Regions from separate parts of the Cohaesibacter gelatinilyticus genome, predicted to be linked through region 1. Evidence: riboswitches for the same ligand, from Rfam matches in the RefSeq annotation. Region 1 holds a riboswitch; each other region holds the start of a gene.
What was found. Region 1 has a riboswitch for thiamine pyrophosphate ahead of thiM (hydroxyethylthiazole kinase). Riboswitches for the same ligand answer to the same signal wherever they lie in the genome.
Positions count from the first base shown of each region.

Region 2: linked by a shared signal. The riboswitch ahead of thiC (phosphomethylpyrimidine synthase ThiC) and the one ahead of thiM (hydroxyethylthiazole kinase) in region 1 are both predicted to bind thiamine pyrophosphate.
Region 3: linked by a shared signal. The riboswitch ahead of CRO57_RS23775 (FAD-dependent oxidoreductase) and the one ahead of thiM (hydroxyethylthiazole kinase) in region 1 are both predicted to bind thiamine pyrophosphate.

Region 1 is NZ_OBEL01000001.1:557,710-564,516, forward strand. Features, by position in the region: gene CRO57_RS02465 (ABC transporter substrate-binding protein) at 1-714, opposite strand, end outside; gene thiD (bifunctional hydroxymethylpyrimidine kinase/phosphomethylpyrimidine kinase) at 798-1,619, opposite strand; gene thiE (thiamine phosphate synthase) at 1,616-2,254, opposite strand; gene thiM (hydroxyethylthiazole kinase) at 2,251-3,063, opposite strand; TPP riboswitch at 3,116-3,210, opposite strand; gene CRO57_RS02485 (bifunctional allantoicase/(S)-ureidoglycine aminohydrolase) at 3,628-4,464, shown strand; gene CRO57_RS02490 (LysR family transcriptional regulator) at 4,719-5,633, opposite strand; gene xdhA (xanthine dehydrogenase small subunit) at 5,850-6,807, shown strand, end outside.
Region 2 is NZ_OBEL01000005.1:343,505-350,311, reverse strand. Features, by position in the region: gene CRO57_RS19255 (Fur family transcriptional regulator) at 1-504, opposite strand, end outside; gene CRO57_RS19250 (3-hydroxybutyrate dehydrogenase) at 649-1,455, shown strand; gene CRO57_RS19245 (hypothetical protein) at 1,537-2,133, opposite strand; gene thiC (phosphomethylpyrimidine synthase ThiC) at 2,332-4,209, opposite strand; TPP riboswitch at 4,390-4,518, opposite strand; gene CRO57_RS19235 (autoinducer binding domain-containing protein) at 4,602-5,324, opposite strand; gene CRO57_RS19230 (Rrf2 family transcriptional regulator) at 5,486-5,953, opposite strand; gene gcvA (transcriptional regulator GcvA) at 6,318-6,807, shown strand, end outside.
Region 3 is NZ_OBEL01000010.1:69,569-76,375, reverse strand. Features, by position in the region: gene CRO57_RS23785 (arsenate reductase) at 19-360, shown strand; gene CRO57_RS23780 (DUF1176 domain-containing protein) at 732-1,865, shown strand; TPP riboswitch at 1,988-2,106, shown strand; gene CRO57_RS23775 (FAD-dependent oxidoreductase) at 2,205-3,290, shown strand; gene thiS (sulfur carrier protein ThiS) at 3,287-3,484, shown strand; gene CRO57_RS23765 (thiazole synthase) at 3,494-4,297, shown strand; gene CRO57_RS23760 (thiamine phosphate synthase) at 4,299-4,940, shown strand; gene CRO57_RS23755 (hypothetical protein) at 4,991-5,941, opposite strand; gene CRO57_RS23750 (class I adenylate-forming enzyme family protein) at 6,202-6,807, shown strand, end outside.

The sequences.
Region 1 (6,807 bases):
GTTCACGATGAACTGGGTTGCTTTCTCGGTAGCTGCCAGGAAGCGCTTGATCTTGTCAGCATCCATTTTCTCTGGATTGGCGACATAGATCAGCTCATCATAGGATGGGATGCCCTGTGCTTCTGGGTAGAAACAACGACCAGCAATGCCTTCAATTTCCATCTGGTTCAGCTCAAAGTTACGGAAAGCACCGATAACAGCATCAACCTGTTTACTCATCAGGGATGGAGACAGCGACCAGTTGACATTGACCATCTCGACATCGGTCATTTTCAGACCATCTGACGCCAGCATGGTGCCTAGAACGGCTTCTTCAACACCTGCAACAGAGAAGCCAACCTTCTTGCCTTTCAGATCTGAAATCTTCTTGATCGGACCGTCTTCAAGAACCAGAAGACAGTTCAGTGGGGTGCCAACCAAGGTGCCAACGCGCTTCAGTGGCAGACCTTCAGCAACTTGCAAATGCAACTGTGGCTGATAGGAAACAGCCAGATCAGCTTTGCCAGCAGCAGCGAGCTTTGGTGGGTCAGCAGGATCAGCTGGAGCGATCACTTCCACTTCAAGGCCTTGCTCTTTGAAATAGCCTTTTTCCTGGGCAACGATGATAGGGCCGTGGTCAGGGTTTACGAACCAGTCAAGGATCAGAGACAGCTTATCGGCAGCAAATGCAGGCGCTGCAAACAGAAGTGAAGCAAGAAAAACAAAGAGACGCATGACTGCGATCCTTTCAAGTCTTTGTATCAATCGCGCTCTCACTCAATGACTGACAGCGCATCCGGGGGATATTGGTGGGCGTATTATTCAGCCCACAATTCATGAAAGTGGTGGGTTGGACCGTGACCGGTCTTATCCTTGTTATGGGAACCGACATTCAGATCATCAGCCATGGCGACCGCACCAGCCAGATAGGACTTGGCAGCCGCAACCGCAGCTGCGGGATCTTTTTCCTTTGCAAGTTCAGCAGCGAGGGCTGCAGAAAGCGTGCAGCCTGTACCATGGGTGTTGACCGTATTGATGCGCTCGGCCTCGAACCAACTCACTCCATCTTCCGTGACCAAAAGATCGGGACTTTCTTCGCTATCCAGATGACCACCCTTCATAAGAATGGCTTTGGGTCCGAGAGCAAGAAGTGCCTTGCCTTGGGCAAGCATTTCATCACGCGTTTTGGCTTCGGTCTGACCAAGCAGAGCAGCGGCTTCTGGAAGGTTAGGGGTCAGCATGTGTGCCAATGGCAACAAGCGCGTACGAACCATCTCCATGGCTTCAGGTTCCAGCAATGGATGACCACCTTTGGCAATCATCACCGGATCCAGCACAATCGGAACATCCTTGTGGGAGTGTAAGGCGTCCGCAACCGCTGCAGCAATATCAGCATTGGCAATCATACCGATTTTGACAGCATCGACGCGGATGTCGTCAAAAATGGAGGCAATCTGATCGGCCACAAATGATGGGGGCACCAGATGAACACCGCTGACCCCTTGTGTGTTCTGCGCGGTCAATGCCGTCAATGCGGTCATGCCATAGACACCACGCGCTGAAAAGGCTTTCAAATCAGCCTGAATGCCAGCACCACCAGAGGGATCAGAACCGGCAATGGAAAGAGCGGTGGCAATCATGATCGTGCCTCCTTGATCAATTTGGAAAATTCTTCGGTTGCGGAGGTTACATCTTTCTGGCCGCAAATGGCTGAGACAATTGCAAGGCCATCAGCGCCCGCCTCAAGTATCTGCGCAACATGCTCTGCTTTCAGGCCACCAATCGCCACCGTCGGTACGGGGCTGGCAACTGCAATCTCAGCCAATCCATCAAAGCCAATGGCAGGTTTATGATCTGGTTTGGTTGGGGTCGCAAAGACAGGTCCAATACCGATATAATCAACCTGACTTGCATCGACCTGTTTGACCAGATCGAGCCTCTCGACGGATAGGCCCAAAATCATCTCCGGCCCAATCAGCTTACGCGCTTCCTCAACCGGCATATCCCCTTGACCAATATGCAAGACATCTGCTTGCAGGGCATGGGCAGCTTCTACATTGTCGTTGATCACCAGAGCGACTTCGGTGCCCTTCAGCACTTCTTTCAGCTCCTTTCCAATGGCGATGAACTCTTCTGTAGTCGCTGTCTTATGGCGTAGTTGCACGGCGGTGATCCCCCCAGCAACGGCTCGCCGGGTGGTCTCCACCATACCCAAAGGCTCACAAAGGTCGGGGTCGAGAACCAGATAGAGCGAAAGATCGATCATCTGTCTCATGCAACAACCCGATCAGCAGAAATATCTTCTGGCTGGAGAGCGGTCAGTTGATCCAGAAACTGCCAGGCAAAGGAACCGGGCCCTTTGGCTGTTTGAGCAGTCCATGTGCCTGCTTCAGCAAACAGGGCAAGGGATGCAGCAGTGGCAAGGAACGCATCCTTCTCCACTGCTGCAAATGCCCCCACCAATGTCGTCAGTGAGCAGCCCATCGCAGTGATCTGTGACATCAGGGCGGAGCCGCCTGCAATACGCGCCTCTCGATTGGCATCACAAACAAAGTCAATTTCACCGGTCACGGCGACTACACAGTCATGTTGTTTGGCAAGGGCACGAGCAGCACCTTCAGCAGCGGCAACTTCATCACCGGCATCGACACCTTGGCCGGAGCTGGCTTCACCTGCCAGCGCCATGATCTCGGATGCATTGCCACGGACAATGGTTGGCTTCAATGCCATCAAGTCAGCTGCTGCCTCGCGTCGAAGAGACGTCGCAAAATGAGCAACGGGATCCAAGACCCACGGCTTGCCAGCTTCATTGGCAGCATTGGCTGCATTCTTCATTCCCTCGATCCAGTGAGGAGACAGAGTGCCTATATTGACGGTGAGGGAAGATGCGATAGCTGCGAACTCACCACTCTCTTCCGGGCTATGTACCATGGCAGGTGAGGCACCAGCAGCCAGCAGCACATTGGCTGAGATATTCATGGCCACATAATTGGTGATGCAATGAACCAATGGATTGGTCGCACGCATGGAAGCAAAACAGGCCTGAATATCGGCATGCAATTTTTTGGAGGAAACGTCGCTCATATGAACACTCCCTTGGGAGGGAGTGGCTGGATAAATCCCAACACAAGCTTTGAGACTATCCGACGCGACTCCCTACGCCAGTATGATCTGGATCAGGTGATAAGGGTTCTTCTCAGCCCGACTTAACGGACGCCCCTGTCTTGAGCTTTTGACTAATCACAAAATGCAAAATTTGTCACGCAAAAAAGTTTTTATATTAAATTCAGATCTGTATTTAATTTTTCTTTGAATCTTTTTCTGAACTTGAACCACTTTAAGGAGTTAAAGTGCGGATGTTACTTTAAGAGGGTATAATTATTTATATTAATCAGTATGTTATAGGCTAGTTTAGAATCGGATTTTGAATCATGTTAAGTGATTCTCAGCTCATCTGATCGAGGCATGGCTTGTCCTTGAAACAACTCAAGAAAAGCTGTGTGTCATCAAAGTCGGGCAGTGGTGAATTTTTGATTTTCAATTTTTCCAAGGCAGTCCTTCATGACTGAAAGCAGTGACCGCCAAGCGCAAATTTGCTTTGATGAGTCGGATAGAAGAGCGCTCCGTTTTGCAATTTTGAAAGACCCTATGAGCAACAAATCCTATCATTCTCCGGTCGGAGGCCTGCCTCCTCAAAGTCAACTGACAAGTGGTCGAGCCGTCTTTACTGACGCCTATTGTGTCATTCCCAAAGGGGTGATGAGCGACATTGTCACTTCAAATCTGCCCTTCTGGGAAGGCAGCAGAAGTTGGGTTCTGTCACGTCCCTTATCAGGCTTCTCGGAAAGCTTCTCTCATTACCTGACCGAGCTATCACCTAGCGGCGGAAGTGCTAGACCTGAGACCGAACAGGGTATTGAACATGTGCTGTTTGTCGTCGAGGGTGAGGTTGAGCTGACCTTGTTGGGTGAGGTCAAAAAGCTTGGCGAAGGCGGCTATGCTTATCTACCATCAGATGCTGATTGGCAGCTTTGGAACAGGAGCAAGGGCAGGGCAGTCTTTCACTGGATCAGAAAATATTATGAAGTGGTAGAGGGCATCGATATTCCATCTGCCTTCACCGCCAATGAGAAGGACATAACTCCGGATCTGATGCCGGATTGCAATGGTGTTTGGGCGACAACGCGCTTTGTCGAAGGAGATGACATGCGTCACGATATGCACGTCAATATTGTCACCTTCCAACCTGGCGGCGTGATCCCGTTTGCTGAGACCCATGTCATGGAGCATGGTCTCTTCGTGTTGCAAGGGAAAGCAGTCTATTTGCTCAATCAGGATTGGGTTGAGGTTGAAGCTGGTGACTATATGTGGCTTCGCGCCTTTTGCCCGCAAGCGTGCTACGCGTCAGGACCGGGGCCGTTTCGATATCTGCTCTATAAAAATGTCAATCGCCATATGCCTTTCCCGAAAGGGCTTAGGACGTAGGCTCATAAATGAGCTGTATTTGGCGTCAAAATGGTTTGATATGGCTAGAAAAAGAGTGAAGGATGGGCTGGATGCCCATTCAAGCTCTTTGCCGACGCCAGAGCTTGACCATTTTGTCGTCCAAAGGATAGGGCGATTTTTTCCGATCACTACGTCGCAAGGATTTGAAAATGCAACACATTGCCTGCATCCTTACTCCTTGCGATCGAAAAAACTTACCTCTACCAAATGCACCGCATTTATGAGCCTACGTCCTAGGACGTAACAGACATAACCTGCTTTTTGCTCTCATCAGCCATATAGTCGACAAACAACCGAATCTTTGGATCTAGCAGTTTGCGGTGTGGATAGAGGCAGGCAAAGCTCGAAGGCATGGGCGGAGTTTCTTCCAGAATGGGAACCAGAGTTCCGCTCGCAAGATGGTTGGCGATGTCAAAGCGTGGTTTGTTGACAATGCCGTGCCCATCCAAGGCCCACTCGGTCAGAACATCGCCATCATCGCTGTCATATTGGCCAGAGACTTCGAGCTTGATCGGGCCATCCTGTCCTTCAACCATCCAGAAATACTCCGGAGAACGCGGATAGCGTAGCATCAGGCAATTATGCTGGTCTTCTACCAGATCGAGCGGCGTGTTGGGTGTGCCACGCGTTTCAAGATAAGCCGGCGATGCAGCCAGGACCCGCTCGCAATCCATGATTTTGCGTTGCTTGAGATTGGAATCCAAAAGCTCGCCGACAAAGAAAGAGACATCCAGCCCTTCATGCAGGATATCGACTTGCCGATCTGAGAGCCGCAATCTAATTTCAATGTCAGGATATTGCTCACAAAATTGCGGGATCAAAGGGGCAATGACACGCCGTCCGACCCCAAAGGGTGCGGCTACCGCAATGACACCTTTGGGGTGATCAGAAAAACCAGCCACTATGGCTTCCGCTTCTTCCAGGGTGTCCAGAACCTTGACCGCCTCCTTATAGAAAACCCGGCCAACTTCCGTTGGTGTCAGCTTGCGGGTGGTGCGGTTGAAGAGGCGAACCCCCAATCGGCTTTCCAGCTCTTTGATGCGATTGGAAGCGACGGCGGGGGTGAGCCGCAAATCTCTGCCGCCAGAGGTGATGCTGCCCAATTCCACCACACGCACAAACACTTTGAGCGAGTCGATATAGGGCATGATGTTTCTCCGTCCGGCAATTGGTTTGCAGTCCCAGACTGAAAGGCACAGCCTGCGCGTGTTACTCGCTAGCTGACCATCATAGAGGGGGTGTGGCAAGTGATTTTATAGAAAATATTGAAAGTCTTGAAAATTGCTCTGCATTTTCGTGGGAATAGGGGGCGAGTAGGCTGGATCTTAGGACCATCATGACCGGAGTCTGTTCCGTTGCCCACTATGCGTCACTGCATTCAATTTCTGCTGAATGATCAAACCATTACCCTCAATGAAGTCGGTACTGGCGATATGTTGCTGGATTTCTTGCGCCTCAATCAGCGCCTGACCGGAGCCAAGGAAGGCTGCGCGGAAGGGGATTGTGGAGCCTGCACCGTGCTGGTGGGGAGGCTGGTAGATGATGAATTGATCTATGAACCGGTCAATGGTTGCATTCGTTTTCTCTCCAGCCTCGATGGCTGTCATGTCGTGACAATTGAACATCTCAAAGGGGCCGAGGGAACTCTTCATCCAATCCAGAAGGCCATGATTGAGCATCATGGGAGTCAGTGCGGCTTCTGTACGCCCGGTATCATCATGGCGCTCTATGCCCTCTGGATGAGAACAGCAAAACCAAGCCGTGAGCAGATTGAACACGCATTGCAGGGAAATCTCTGCCGTTGCACGGGCTATGAGCCAATCATCAGAGCTGCGCAAGCCGTTTGTTACGATCAGGACTGGCCAAGATCTGATCCGTTGCTGGATGAACGAGCGATGGTGAAAGAAGCGCTCTCAAAGCTGAAACATGATCAATCCGTTCTTTTGCAAAAGCAGGGGGATAGTGGACCAGAGCAAATCTTTATCCCCGCGAACGAGGAGGATCTGGCTAATTTTTATGCAGAGCATCCCGATGCCACTTTGATTGCCGGAGCAACAGATGCAGGGCTGTGGGTGACAAAGTTTCTGAGTTCGATACCAGCCCTTATCCATATAGGTAATCTTAAGGCACTCAAGACCATTAAGTACAAGGGTGATAGCCTCACCATCGGATCGGGTGTGAGCTATAGTGATGCCATGCCAGACCTGATCAAAGCCTTTCCAATGATTGAACCATATCTGTTGCGTATTGGTGGCTGGCAGGTGCGTTCCATGGGAACAATCGGCGGTAATATCGCAAACGGCTCACCGATTGGTGACATGC
Region 2 (6,807 bases), on a different contig from region 1:
TGAGCTATCCTGACATTGCGCACATGTCCCGGAAATTTCCAAAATCGGAGCATTGGCCCTAAATCTCTCAGTAGCCGCAATCTTGTCCAGCAAACCCTGTAGGGCTTCGCTATGGAATTCCCCTGCCTGACCACATTGATCACAAAGCAGAAACACCGTGACATTCTCTGGATCGCAGCTTCCAGTTTCACCACACTCATTTGATTCATGAGCATGAGTACAGGCCACATAGCCATTCCGACTCTCGATGCGATGAATGAGCCCCTGAGCAGTCAGAAAATCCAGTGCTCGATAGATGGAGACTGGCGCCAATTTGTTGCCCTGACGGTTGATCTTGTCCAAAATATCATAAGCAGATGCAGGCACATGGCTATCTGCCAGAATGGCTAAAACCTTTCGCCGTTGCTCTGTCAAACGCACACCACGCTTTTGGCATAAAGTTTCGGCATGAGTGAGAATACGTGCCACACATTTGGCATGATCGTGATCTTCCAATTCAATCATGACGCTCACTCTCCTTCTTTATACCAACCAGCTTCATTTGGTCTTGATAAGACTAACACAACAATTATGCTGCGGTGCAGGATTTAAATATGCCCTTTGTGGACAGGATCAATAGTCCAAGGCCATTAGCTGCGAGGATGCCTTATGTCGAACTCTTCTGCCAACAAGCCACATGCTGGCCGTACTGCTCTTGTTACGGGCTCCACAAGTGGTATCGGACTGGCCATTGCCCGTGCATTTGCTGAGCAAGGCGCGAATATCATTCTCAACGGTTTTGGCGATGCCAGTGAGATAGAACAGAACCGTGCTACCATAGAAAGCGACTTTGGCGTGAAAGCCATTTATAACGGTGCCAACATGCTCAACCCGGACGAGATTGCCACCATGGTGGATGAAGCTGTCGAGACATTTGGGGCCGTCGATATCGTTGTCAATAATGCGGGCATCCAGCACGTGTCTCCCGTTGATGAATTCCCGGTCGACAAATGGGATGCCATCATCGCAATCAATCTTTCCTCTTCCTTCCATACCATCCGTGCGGCTCTACCGGGTATGAAGAAAAAAGGCTGGGGTCGGGTGATCAATACCGCATCGGCCCACGCGCTTGTTGCTTCTCCCTACAAGTCTGCTTATGTCGCTGCCAAGCATGGCATTGCTGGTCTCACCAAGACAGTCGCCCTGGAAGTTGCTGAGCAGGGCATCACCGTCAATGCCATTGCACCTGGCTATGTCTGGACCCCATTGGTCGAGCGTCAGATCCCGGACACCATGAAAGCTCGTGGCCTGACGGAAGAACAAGTCAAACGCGATGTATTGCTGGCTGCACAGCCTACCAAGGAATTCGTGACAGTGGAGCAGGTGGCACAATTGGCGATGTATCTTGCAAGTGATGCAGCCTCCGCCATCACCGGCACCACCATGAGCATTGATGGCGGCTGGACCGCAAAATAAGAACCATCTTGGTTCCTACATCAGTTCAAGAAAACTCTTGTCGCCGAGTTTTGATTTTGGCGGCGAGATCAGATTGGAACTCTACCCAACTCGCATGCGCAAAGGCACCATCACCTTGCCCTGAACCTGACATGGCAGACCAAGAGGCACGATCTCGTAGCCGCAACTTAGTAACCATGTCAGCCATGACGCTTCCACTGTGAAGATCAACCCCCAGATTCGACGTGCCTTGCAATAAGCTATCATCTCGCCAACCATAGACTGACACAATTCCATTTGCCTATGGTGGCTCGCCTCATCATTTAACAAAATGATAGGCGACAGCTCGCCAATTCCCGGACCAGATGGATAAGCTTCAATGCCGAAAACTTGTGGATATATGGTCGCTCCAGGATGATTGCCTGTGGTGGGAACGAGACGACAATAAGCCATGATATCGTCGCCGTTCTTTGCAACAAAATGCGCAACACCCTGACCGTCGAAACAATCCTGTCTGGCTTGCCCAATCTGGATATCACGAACGGCACCGTCTTGTCCGCTTTCGGTTACTTCGCGAAACTGCAGTGCTGGTTCGGATTTCAAAATAAACTCATCGGCATTGCTTCGACGGAATGCAAAGCAGGATCGCAACAAATCTGAATGATCCGCTACATTGCTTTCATCGATAACAATTGGCATGGTCCAAGCCTCGTCTGGGCACGATGGAACAGAACCTAAGGCTCATTCCGACTACTTTATCAGTATATCAAACCATCAAAATATTGAGCAGCCCTGAGATTTCAGGGTGTCGAAATCACCAGTGTCAAAACCGGCATGCAATCGTCTTCGGAATGGATCAGAGGCTTAAACCCCTGATCTATTTCATGAATTATTCCATCAGGAATCTATTGAAGAGCCAGTGATAGTGGAGTCCACTTGCTGATTTTCCAGTGGCAGATACAGCTCTCCCCCCTCACGGAACTTCTCCGCCATTGCTGCCAAGCCCTCTTTCTGAGCTTCAGCACGGATGTCATGAGAGATGCGCATGGAGCAGAATTTCGGTCCACACATGGAGCAGAAATGCGCCACTTTGTGAGCTGCAGCCGGCAAGGTTTCATCATGGAAAGATCGCGCGGTTTCCGGATCCAAACCCAGATTGAACTGATCTTCCCAGCGGAATTCAAACCGCGCCCGGGACATGGCATCATCGCGCAATTTCGCCGCCGGATGGCCCTTGGCTAGATCTGCGGCATGAGCGGCAATCTTATAGGTGATCACGCCGGTTTTCACATCATCCCGGTTTGGCAAACCAAGATGCTCCTTGGGCGTCACATAGCACAGCATTGAAGTACCAAACCAACCAATCATGGCGGCACCAATGCCGGAGGTGATGTGATCATAACCCGGCGCAATGTCGGTGGTGAGTGGCCCAAGCGTATAGAAAGGAGCCTCATCGCACTCTTTCAGTTGCTTCTCCATATTCTCCTTGATCTTGTGCATCGGCACATGGCCTGGTCCTTCAATGATGACCTGACAATCCTTTTCCCAAGCGATTTTGGTCAGCTCACCCAAGGTTTCCAGCTCAGCAAACTGCGCCGCATCATTGGCATCAGCAATCGAGCCTGGGCGCAATCCATCGCCAAGTGAGAAGGAGACGTCATAGGCTCGCATGATGTCGCAGATATCGGCGAAATGCTCATACAGGAAGCTTTCCTTGTGATGATGCAGGCACCATTTGGCCATGATGGAACCGCCACGGGAAACAATGCCGGTCACCCGATCCACTGTCAGGGGAACATGGTGCAGTCTTATACCCGCATGGATGGTGAAATAGTCAACGCCCTGTTCGGCTTGTTCGATCAGCGTGTCACGGAACACTCCCCAGCTCAGATCCTCGGCAATGCCATTGACCTTTTCCAATGCCTGATAAAGCGGCACGGTGCCAATCGGCACTGGAGAGTTCCGGACGATCCATTCGCGGATATTATGGATATTTCGACCGGTCGAGAGGTCCATCACCGTATCAGCCCCCCAACGGGTGGCCCAAACCATCTTGTCGACTTCTTCTGCCATGGAAGAGGTCACGGCTGAGTTGCCGATGTTAGCATTGATCTTGACCAGAAAATTTCGGCCAATGATCATCGGCTCACATTCGGGGTGATTGACATTGTTTGGAATGATGGCACGCCCACGGGCAATCTCATCACGAACAAATTCTGCCGTGACGTGATCCGGAATGGAGGCACCGAAGGCTTCTCCGTCGCGTTCCACGTTCCCGGCTAGCACCTCGCGCCCCAGATTTTCGCGAATGGCCACATATTCCATTTCCGGGGTGATGATACCGGCGCGCGCATAAGCAATTTGCGTGATCGCCTTGCCATCCTTGGCGCGCAATGGCTGATGCTTGACCGGAAATTCCGGCACGAGACGATCTCCCTTTGCAAAACCATTATCTTCCGGTTTCACATCACGACCGACATAGCTCTCCACGTCACCACGTGCTTCCGCCCAGCCAGCACGAATGCGCTTCAGGCCTTTCTGAATATCAATTGGCTCGTTCGGATCTGTATAAGGTCCGGATGGATCGTAAACCCGCACCGGCGGCTCACCCGCTGTTGGATGAACAGCAATTTCACGCATCGCAACCTTCAAGCCCGGATAGAGCAAGCTGGGCTGATAGATCTTGGACGAACCCGGCAATGGACCGGTTGTCACACTCGGGGTTGTATGTTGATTGGATGGTTGCTTGCCATTTGTTTGGCCATTTGCAGACATAGGAACTCCTTGCGCATTTCGCGTATTGGAGATCCAGCATCAAGCGGAGAAGATAAAGCGCCCGCATTGCGGAGAGAGGAAACTGAAGATGTTTCTTTATGATCAGACTCGCCTCTTACTGAAACAAGATCGTTTGGTCTGACATAATAAAAGCAAAATCAGAAAATCCGGATGGATAGGTCCTGTATCGCTGCACCGTCCCTACGCCAGTATGAACTGGATCAGGTTCATAGGGTCACTGCGGTGCTTGTCCAACGGACATAGCTAGCAGACTCTCAGCTCCTTACCGGAACCCCCCTGGTGAATGCGCGAAACATGGAACAAAATGACGCAGCTGTCAAATCCAAGATTGCGCTCCGTCAGACGTTTGCAATAGTTGGTAATTTTGGGAATTAACTGATCAAACCCTGACGAAGAGCCTCCGCCACGGCTTGCGTGCGATTGACCGCCCCCAGTTTCTTGGCGGCTGACGCCAAATACCAGTCTGCTGTATATTGGGAGATGTTCAGGATCTGGGAAATTTCCCACGACGTTTTGCCGACCGATGTCCATTTCAGACATTCACATTCACGCGGTGTCAGCTTTTTCTTTGGCTTGTCAGGACTGCTTCGAAGCATGTCTCTTACCCGGTTATGGGCATAAATACCGACTAGATGCAGAGCATGCTTGTCATCGGGACTCAGCTCTACGCCATCTCCACCAAAGGACAGAGCCGCCTGAAAGGCACCGGGTCGATAAACCGGCACACAAAACCCGTCCGGCATGCCAATGGATGCTGCTTCATCCATCACCTGGCGCGCTTGTTTGGAGAGTCGGACCTTGGGGCCACCGACTTCACTCCATTCAAATGGAAGATGAGATGTTCGCACCCGTTCCACGACCGGATCGAAATCAATGAAAGACTGATCAAGATAGCGCACATTCCAATCCTCGGACCAGCCTTGCAACAAGATCAATTCTTCAAGGTTCTCACCAGTATCGGGAATGCCGCACATGATAAAGCCAGTATATCCGAAGTCATTGGATATGCCTTTCAACGCCTCAAGAACGCCATCGACCTGACTTTCATTCTCAATTTTATCAAGAAATCCAAAAATGCGATTCTGCAATTGCATGTCTCGCCTACCAACCAATCAGACCGGTCTGGAAACACAGACCTTATTCTGTAACAACTCATAAACTTGAATTGAAACAGCATAGCCAATCGGTTGGGCGCGGTCAAAAACCAAACCCTAAATTGCTTAATTGCGCACAAGCGCAACCTGGCGTGGTTTTTCTAGTTTAAGACAGGCTTGGCAGAAGCCTTGGGATCTTCAATATGCAGCAAATTGCGCATATCGCCTTCTTTTTGCGTCAGGTCAGCGAGCGTATATTTATCCAGCGCTTTCAAAAAAGCTTCCAGAGCATCATTGAGTGCATGGTTGAAATCACACATGGAGAGCAACGGACAATCGTAGCTGCCTTCATCAAAGCAATCAGCCAAATGGAAATTTTCCTCGGCTGCACGAATAATCTCACCCAAGGTGATGTCCTTAGGTTCTTTCGCCAGTTTCAAACCACCATTGCGTCCACGATGGGTGGTAATGAAGCCATTGGAAACCAGAATAGGCAAAATCTTGAACAGATGATATTCGGAGATATCATATACGCGAGCGATCTCGCTCACTTTGGCGAACTCTTCGCGCTTTGCTGCGCAATACATCAAGATGCGGACAGAATAGTTTGCCTGTTGCGTCAGTCTCATGGTTCAAAACTTCCCTATACGAATTCAAATCCTGCCTGCATTACGCAAGCCACTTGGTCCTGTGCTGATTTGAATGGTCTAGTCTTTATATAAAGGGCAAACGCTTGCAACGCAAATATGTCGCCCCCGTTTCTAATCAATTTAATGACAGAAAAGGCATTTGCAACTGATCAGGGTCAAACAAGCTATTTTTATAAATGTGAAATTAATTTAGCTGACCTTTGTCATGATCAATATACATGCCCTGCATGCCTTAAAATTTTGGTTCTTTGGTGATTTTCCCTCTTTTCATACGAAAAATCATTCTTTACGCTGTCGATCAATAACAAAATCTCCAATGCATCATAACAAAAGCACATGATCCATGCTGAAATATCTTCCCTCACTTAGTGCACTGCGTGCTTTTGAAGCCGCCGCTCGCCATCTCAGCTTCACCAAAGCAGCCAGCGAACTGGGAGTGACTCAAAGCGCCATCTCGCGCCAGATGCGAGCAATGGAAGATCTGCTGGGACTGCGTTTGTTTGAACGCACCGGCCATGGCCTTGTTCTGACCGAAGCTGGAGAGGTCTATGCCCACAAGATCCGCACCAAATTACAGGATATCGAAACCGCGACACTGGAATTATTGGCTTATCGCGGGCAAGGTGGCGAACTCACTATTGCATGCCTGCCCACATTCGGTGCGCGCTGGCTGGTTCCACGTCTGACCAAATTTACCGCAGCACACCCAGAAGTTCTCATTCATATCGTCACCAAGATTGAGCAGTTCGAGTTCATGGGTGAGGATATCGATGCCGCTTTTCATTTTGGTGAAGGTGCCTGGCCAGGAGCCCTGACCGACCCCTTGATGCCCG
Region 3 (6,807 bases), on a different contig from region 1:
TCTATCAGGATTCTGCTTATGAAAATTCACGGCATCAAAACCTGCGATACCTGTCGCAAGGCACTCAAGGCATTTGAAGGTACAGGTAAGGCACATCAGTTTGTTGACTTTCGTGTAGATGGACTGAGTGAGACTGATCTTGATCGCTGGCTGGAAGCTGCCGGATGGGAACTTCTGCTCAATCGCCGCTCAACGTCCTGGCGCGCTCTGTCCGACGAAGAAAAAGCCGATCCAAATATGGAGAAAGCAAAGGCATTGATGCTTGCCAATCCGACATTGATCAAGCGCCCGGTATTTGATGATGGCGAAACCGTTACCGTTGGATTTGGAAAAAAAGAACAAGCCGCTCTCTTGGGCTAGTTAGCTCAATTTTCGGCCCGCTAATCATCAGCGCTTTTCGATGCGCGCGAATGCCCGCCATAGTCAATTGAGCGGGCATTTTCACGACTATCTGAGAAATCCCAGGCCTACACATTCCCTTCATTCTCTCTCCTCATTCCTGCGAGAAAATATTCATGCAGCAAGACGCAAACCGGTATTGGCAAGGTTGACCGCCTATCATCACTCATCAAGGTCAGGTTTTTCATTGGTTTTGCGACTTGCTGTGATATGAGCGGTTTCCACAAGGTCCATTTGAGCGTTGAAGGCTCAAACCTTTTGACTGTTAGCTGTCCATGACGGAAGATGATGCATATTTTCAGGATAGGCATTCACATTCGAAGGGGCTTTTCATGACCAAATCGTTTCTGTTTTCTCTTCGGCCAATAGCCAAAACCTTCCGGTTAGCATCCAGACAGCTTGCCTTGCTTGCTTCTGTTGGCATCGCAAGTTTCATCGGCATAGCTAATACCAATGCGGGCGGTTTTCGCGAGTTCAAGGACAGTCGGACCTGGTGTACGATAGCGCTCTCTTGCTCTGTCTCTACATCCGCCAAAGCGTATAATGGCATCACGACGCTATCAATCCGTCGCCACAATCCACTTTCTGCGCCTCTGGAACTGGTTCTGGAAGCTAAGGATGCATTTTCTGCAGGAGATCAGATCGACTTCCTCATCGACGATAAGGAACTGCTGCATATCGAGCTTCAACCAGATGATCCTGCAATCGGTTCCACAAACTATGTGGTCAGTCAGCAAAGTGTAGTCGATTCTGCAATTGAAGACCTGAAAAAAGGCAGTCAGGCTTTGATAGTCTTGCGTAAGAATGGAGAGCAAATCGATAGCCAGTTCTCGCTAGCGGGGACTGTGGCCTCCATGCTGTTCCTCGATGAATTCCAGGATCTGCTGGATACTCCCTATGCCTTTCACGCCATCGGCACCAAGAAGCCGAACCCTCGGCTGAATATTGAGTCCATTACGCGGCTTGATCAAGTGCCGCGATCAATATTGACAAATTGGTTTGTAGGCGAAGAGAAGGAATGTAGCTTCTTTAGTGATACGAAAATGGAGCGCCTGACCTTTGGCGATGGCTTCAAGATGCAGATTGGAACAAAAGGAAAGAGCGATGGCGGCACGCTCTATAGTCTGCCTTGTGGAACAGGTGGCGCCTATAACCAGCCATATAGTCTGTTCTTCGAGCCCAATGACACAACCAAACTGATCTCACAGATTCCATTCAGAGTGAATGGCAAAGCCCAAGCAAAGCAGGAAATGCCTGATGCCTGGAATATCAGCTGGGATTTCAAGAACAAAAATCTGGAGAGCTTTTTCAAGGGCCGTGGGCTCGGGGATTGTGGCTCTTACTCTCGCTGGTCCTTGATGAACCAGAACGGCACCTATTTCTTCAATTTGAAGGAAATGCGGGTCAAGGATGATTGCGACGGCGACTACGCAGGTGGTCCAACCAAGTGGCCGAAAGTGAACTAGGCGGCATGGTCCTAGCCAAATTATTGCTCCTGCTTTGCAATCCCTGCATGTGAAAACTTTTCCAAAAAGCCAAGACCGAGCCCTTTGGCATTGACAATGCTGATCCTGGTCAGCATTGTCTCCGCAACAGCTTGGGGAGTCCCGACAGGGGGCTGAGAGTCGTGCCGCGGAGTGATCCAGCGCAGTTACCCGAAGAACCTGATCCAGCTCATACTGGCGGAGGGAGATGCTGTTGCCAAGGGTCCCACTCATCATGGGTTTACTAGTTTTCTCAATCTAACCCTGGCATTCTCTCATTCGTTGGATGAGCCTTGTCGAAAGCTTTAGACGAGGCAATTCATGTCCAATATAAATACCTCATCTGGCCTGTCTCACCCGGCCATAAATCTATCCCCTCTTCCCGATATTCATATTCGTGGTGCTGGCATTGCCGGCCTCTGCACGGCGCTCTCATTTGCCCGTCGCGACGCAAAAATCCTCATCAGCGAATTACGTCCGTCGCTCGCAGGGCACGCCTCCTGGTATGCAGGAGGCATGCTGGCCCCTTATTGCGAGCGGGAAAGCGCCGAAGAAGTGATTGAGCGCCGTGGCGTCAGTTCCATTGATTGGTGGGACAAGGTCGAGGAAGGACTGGTCAGCCATCACGGTACATTGGTTGTCGCACCGCCTCGAGATCAAGCAGATCTGACGCGCTTCTCTCGCATGACCAATGGCCACAAGTTGGTGGATGAGTCAGAGATCCGCGAATTGGAGCCTGATTTGAACAGCACTTTCCGCCAAGGTCTGTTTTATGCAAGTGAGGCTCATATGGATCCTCGTATAGCGTTGGAAACACTCTTAAGCAAAGTCAAGGAATTAGGCGGTGATATCCGTTTTTCTTGCGACCAATCCATGTTGGGCCAATGTGATTTGGAGTTGGATTGCCGAGGGATGAGTGCGCCCCTTCCTGAACGGCGCGGGGTGCGTGGTGAAATGCTGCTTTTGCATGCACCAGAAGTAAGCCTGACCCGCACAGTGCGCCTTCTACATCCACGCATCCCGCTTTACATCGTGCCCCGTGATAATCATCACTTCATGGTGGGGGCTACCATGATTGAAAGCAAACATGATGGCGCCATCACAGCGCGCTCCATGATGGAATTTCTCAACGCCGCCTATGCAGTCGTTCCTGCTTTTGGTGAAGCAGAAATCATCGAAACCGGGGTCGGGGTACGTCCTGCCTTTCCTGATAATCTGCCTAAGATGCATTTTGATGAGAAGAACCGCACCCTCTCGATCAACGGCTATTATCGTCATGGATATGCCCTGGGCCCGCTATTGGCAGAAGCCGCTGCCAACTGGGCGCTTGACAATGTTCAAGATGCCGACTTCCCCGTAACGTCCCTATCCTATCTGTCTGAACCAGCCGAAAAGGTGAGACAATGAAACTGATCGTAAATGGCGAGACCACGACGGTCGAAGCTACCACCCTTTCATCCCTGCTTGAAGAGATGGAGTTCAGCGGCGATTGGCTCGCCACTGCCGTTGATGGCGAACTCGTCGCCGCAGAAGATCGAGACGCTTTTCTTCTGAAAGAAGGGCAGCGCGTGGAAATTCTAAGCCCAATGCAGGGAGGCTGATTGATGTCCATGAACAATGATCAACTCACGCTCTATGGTCGCATCGTTTCGTCTCGTATGTTGCTGGGAACAGCGCAATATCCCTCTCCTGCCATATTGGCAAATGCGGTCGAACGGTCAGGTTCCGAAATCATTACGGTGTCCTTGCGCCGGGAACTGCCCAAAGGAGCGGACGGCCAGAGCAGCGGTGGCAGCTTTTGGGATCTGATCCAAAATCTTGGCGTCCATATTCTGCCCAATACCGCAGGTTGCCATACTGCCAAAGAAGCCATTCTGACAGCCAAAATGGCTCGAGATCTGTTCAAGACCAACTGGATCAAGTTGGAAGTGATTGGCCATCACGACAGCTTACAGCCTGATATCTTTGCACTGGTGGAAGCAGCACGAGAACTGGTTGCTGATGGGTTTGAAGTCTTTCCTTATATGACCGATGATCTGGTTCTGGCCGAACGTTTGCTGGAAGCGGGCTGCAAGGTCTTGATGCCTTGGTGTGCCCCAATTGGCTCGGCACAGGGGCCTGTGAATGTTCATGGCCTTCGCGCCATTCGCGGAAATTTTCCTGAAATCCCGATGATTGTGGATGCTGGTCTTGGTCGCCCATCTCATGCAACACAAGTGATGGAACTGGGCTTTGACGCAGTGCTGCTGAACACGGCTGTGGCGAAAGCAGGTGACCCAGCCTTGATGGGAGAAGCCTTTGGCAAGGCAACTGATGCCGGACGCCAGGCTTATTTGGCAGGCATGCTTGAGCCACGGGATATGGCGGTTCCTTCAACTCCAGTGATCGGCCAAGCTGTATTTGGGGAGGTTTAAAATGAGCGATCAATCTCGAAGCGTTGAAATACTCGACCCCTTCTATCTGATTGTCGACAGTGCAAACTGGGTCGAACGTTTGGTGCCGCTTGGGGTGAAATTGGTGCAGTTGCGCATCAAGGACAAACCTGACGACGATATCCGTGCTCAAGTCAAAGCTGCCAAAGCAATCTGTGCCGCGCATGATTGCAAACTGGTGATCAATGATTATTGGCAACTCGCAATTGAGGAAGAGTGTGAATGGCTACATTTGGGTCAGGAAGATCTTGCCGACGCTGATCTCGACGCTATTCGTGCTGCAAACCTGAAACTTGGCCTCTCTTCTCATGACGGGGCGGAGTTGAAGGCTGCTTTGGATGCAAAGCCGAACTATATCGCCCTTGGTCCTATCTATCAGACAATCTTGAAAAAGATGCCCTGGGCACCGCAGGGATTGGAGAAGCTTCTGGTTTGGAAGAAGGCTTTGGGAGACATGCCTTTGGTCGGCATTGGTGGTTTAACCCCCGAGCGTACTCCTGATGTCTTGCGTGCTGGTGCAGACAGTGCGGCAGTCGTTACCGATATCTTGCTGAATGACAATCCGGAAGCAAGAACCAGAGAATGGATTTCGGTGACCCAGCCTTGGCGCTCCGCCCAGTCCTGATCAAAAAAAGGCGGCTCCGCAAACCGCCTTTTTTAGATCTCATTCCAACATCACGCAAACTTGGCCGTAAGTGGTATGTCTGCGAATCCTTGAGGCTGCTTAGCGTCAAGCTTGAAATCAACCTCATCCTTGTAAGAACCGGATTTCTCAAAACCCAGTTTTTTATATGCCATGGATAAAGCGGCTTTCGGATAGACATGCAGTCCACTTGGCTTGTTATTCTTGGCTTCATAACCAAAGAAGCGCTTCAGCACGCCGTTACCATAATTCACGGCATAGGCGTTGCGCACTTCGGTATCCCAGTGCTCCAGCGTCAGCGAGATATTCAAACAATCTTCATTCTCAACCCGGTGAGGCGCATGTAGAGGCCAATAAGCCATCTGGCCCGGTTCCAGATGATAGATTTCAGCATAATCATCATACCAGGGCTCAAAAGGAAATTCCTCGCGCGTCTCTCGTAGCAGAACTCTTTGGCGATCCACTCCTGAGATAAACGGTTCGCGGTTGGGATAGATATAGACTTTCTTGCGCCCCGCAATCTGCCAAAGATGCTGCCCTGGGAGATCGAAATGGTAGAGGGTCTGGCATTTGGGAGAAGTAATGAGAATGCCCATATTGCGCTTGTAGGTATTCAAGCCAGGAACATGACTTTCGAATTCTTCAAAGAGCTGATCCAAGACAGCCTTGTATCGAGGGTCAAAATCCTGACAATGGCGAATATTGAGCCACAGGCGTCCCTTCTTGATTGCTTCAATAGCCTCTGCGCCCGAAGCACTTCCTAAAACACCTTCGCGCCAATCGGCGGTCTTCGGATCTCCCTCGCCCATGGTCGCGAGATTATAATGCTCAGGCGGAGTTTTCTCGATCAATTTTGCCAAAGCCTCTTCGCTGAACAAATCTGATTTGTGTAGACTATGCTCAATCACCAGAGTGTGTTTGCTCCACAATTTGGAAAATTGCGGTTTCCAGCCGGTTACAATTTGCCCCATATCTGCAGTCATGTGCAGCATCCTTATTGATTGCCAAATATCATTAAATGGTCAGACTTCCTGAGAAGCCTTCCTTTGTCTTGGTGTCATGACAACAAAAGGAACTTGCATAAACGTGAAAAGCCGCCTCGAAACCCGCTTCTGGGCGCAACTGACTGAAACTGGAGTAAACAAGACCTTTCTGAGGTCTCTAAAATTTAATGCACTATTGGTGAGCAATGCGGTACAGTGGCGCCGCAACATTCCTGGTACACATAAACAGATTGAACAGAATGACGGACAGGTCCCCTTTTCGACTTGGCAACGCCACGACATTACTGGCGGGAAAAGCAGATCTCTTTGATAGCCTTCAACGGGCTTTGCATTCGACAAACTCCATTCAGACTTGTCAAACCGGACCTTCTCCCCTCTTCATCAAAGAAGAAGCCCAACAATGGCTCTATTGCGAGACCTCAGGCTCGACCGGCAAAGCCAAGATCATCCGGCGTAAACCTCAAAGCTGGATAAGAAGCTTTGCGGAAAATGGTGATCTGTTTTCGCTTTCAGACAAGGATCGTTATGCCACTCTCGGCCATATTGGGCATTCGCTCACGCTCTATGCTTTGTTAGAGGCTTTCCATCATGGCGCCGATATTGCCATGATGGACAGCTCCAGCCCAAAGGCCCAACTTCTTAGCCTCTTTGAGCATCAGATTTCCATTCTCTATGCCACTCCGACCCAACTCCGGCTCCTTGCGCATGCCGCCAGAGCGAAAAACCAGGCTCTTTTCCCTGCTTTGCGCCTTCTCATGATTGGCGGTGGCAAACTGGATGCGGCCTTGCTCGCTGAGATGAAGCAGCTTTTTCCCAAAGCCCGTTTGCATGAATTCTATGGGTCC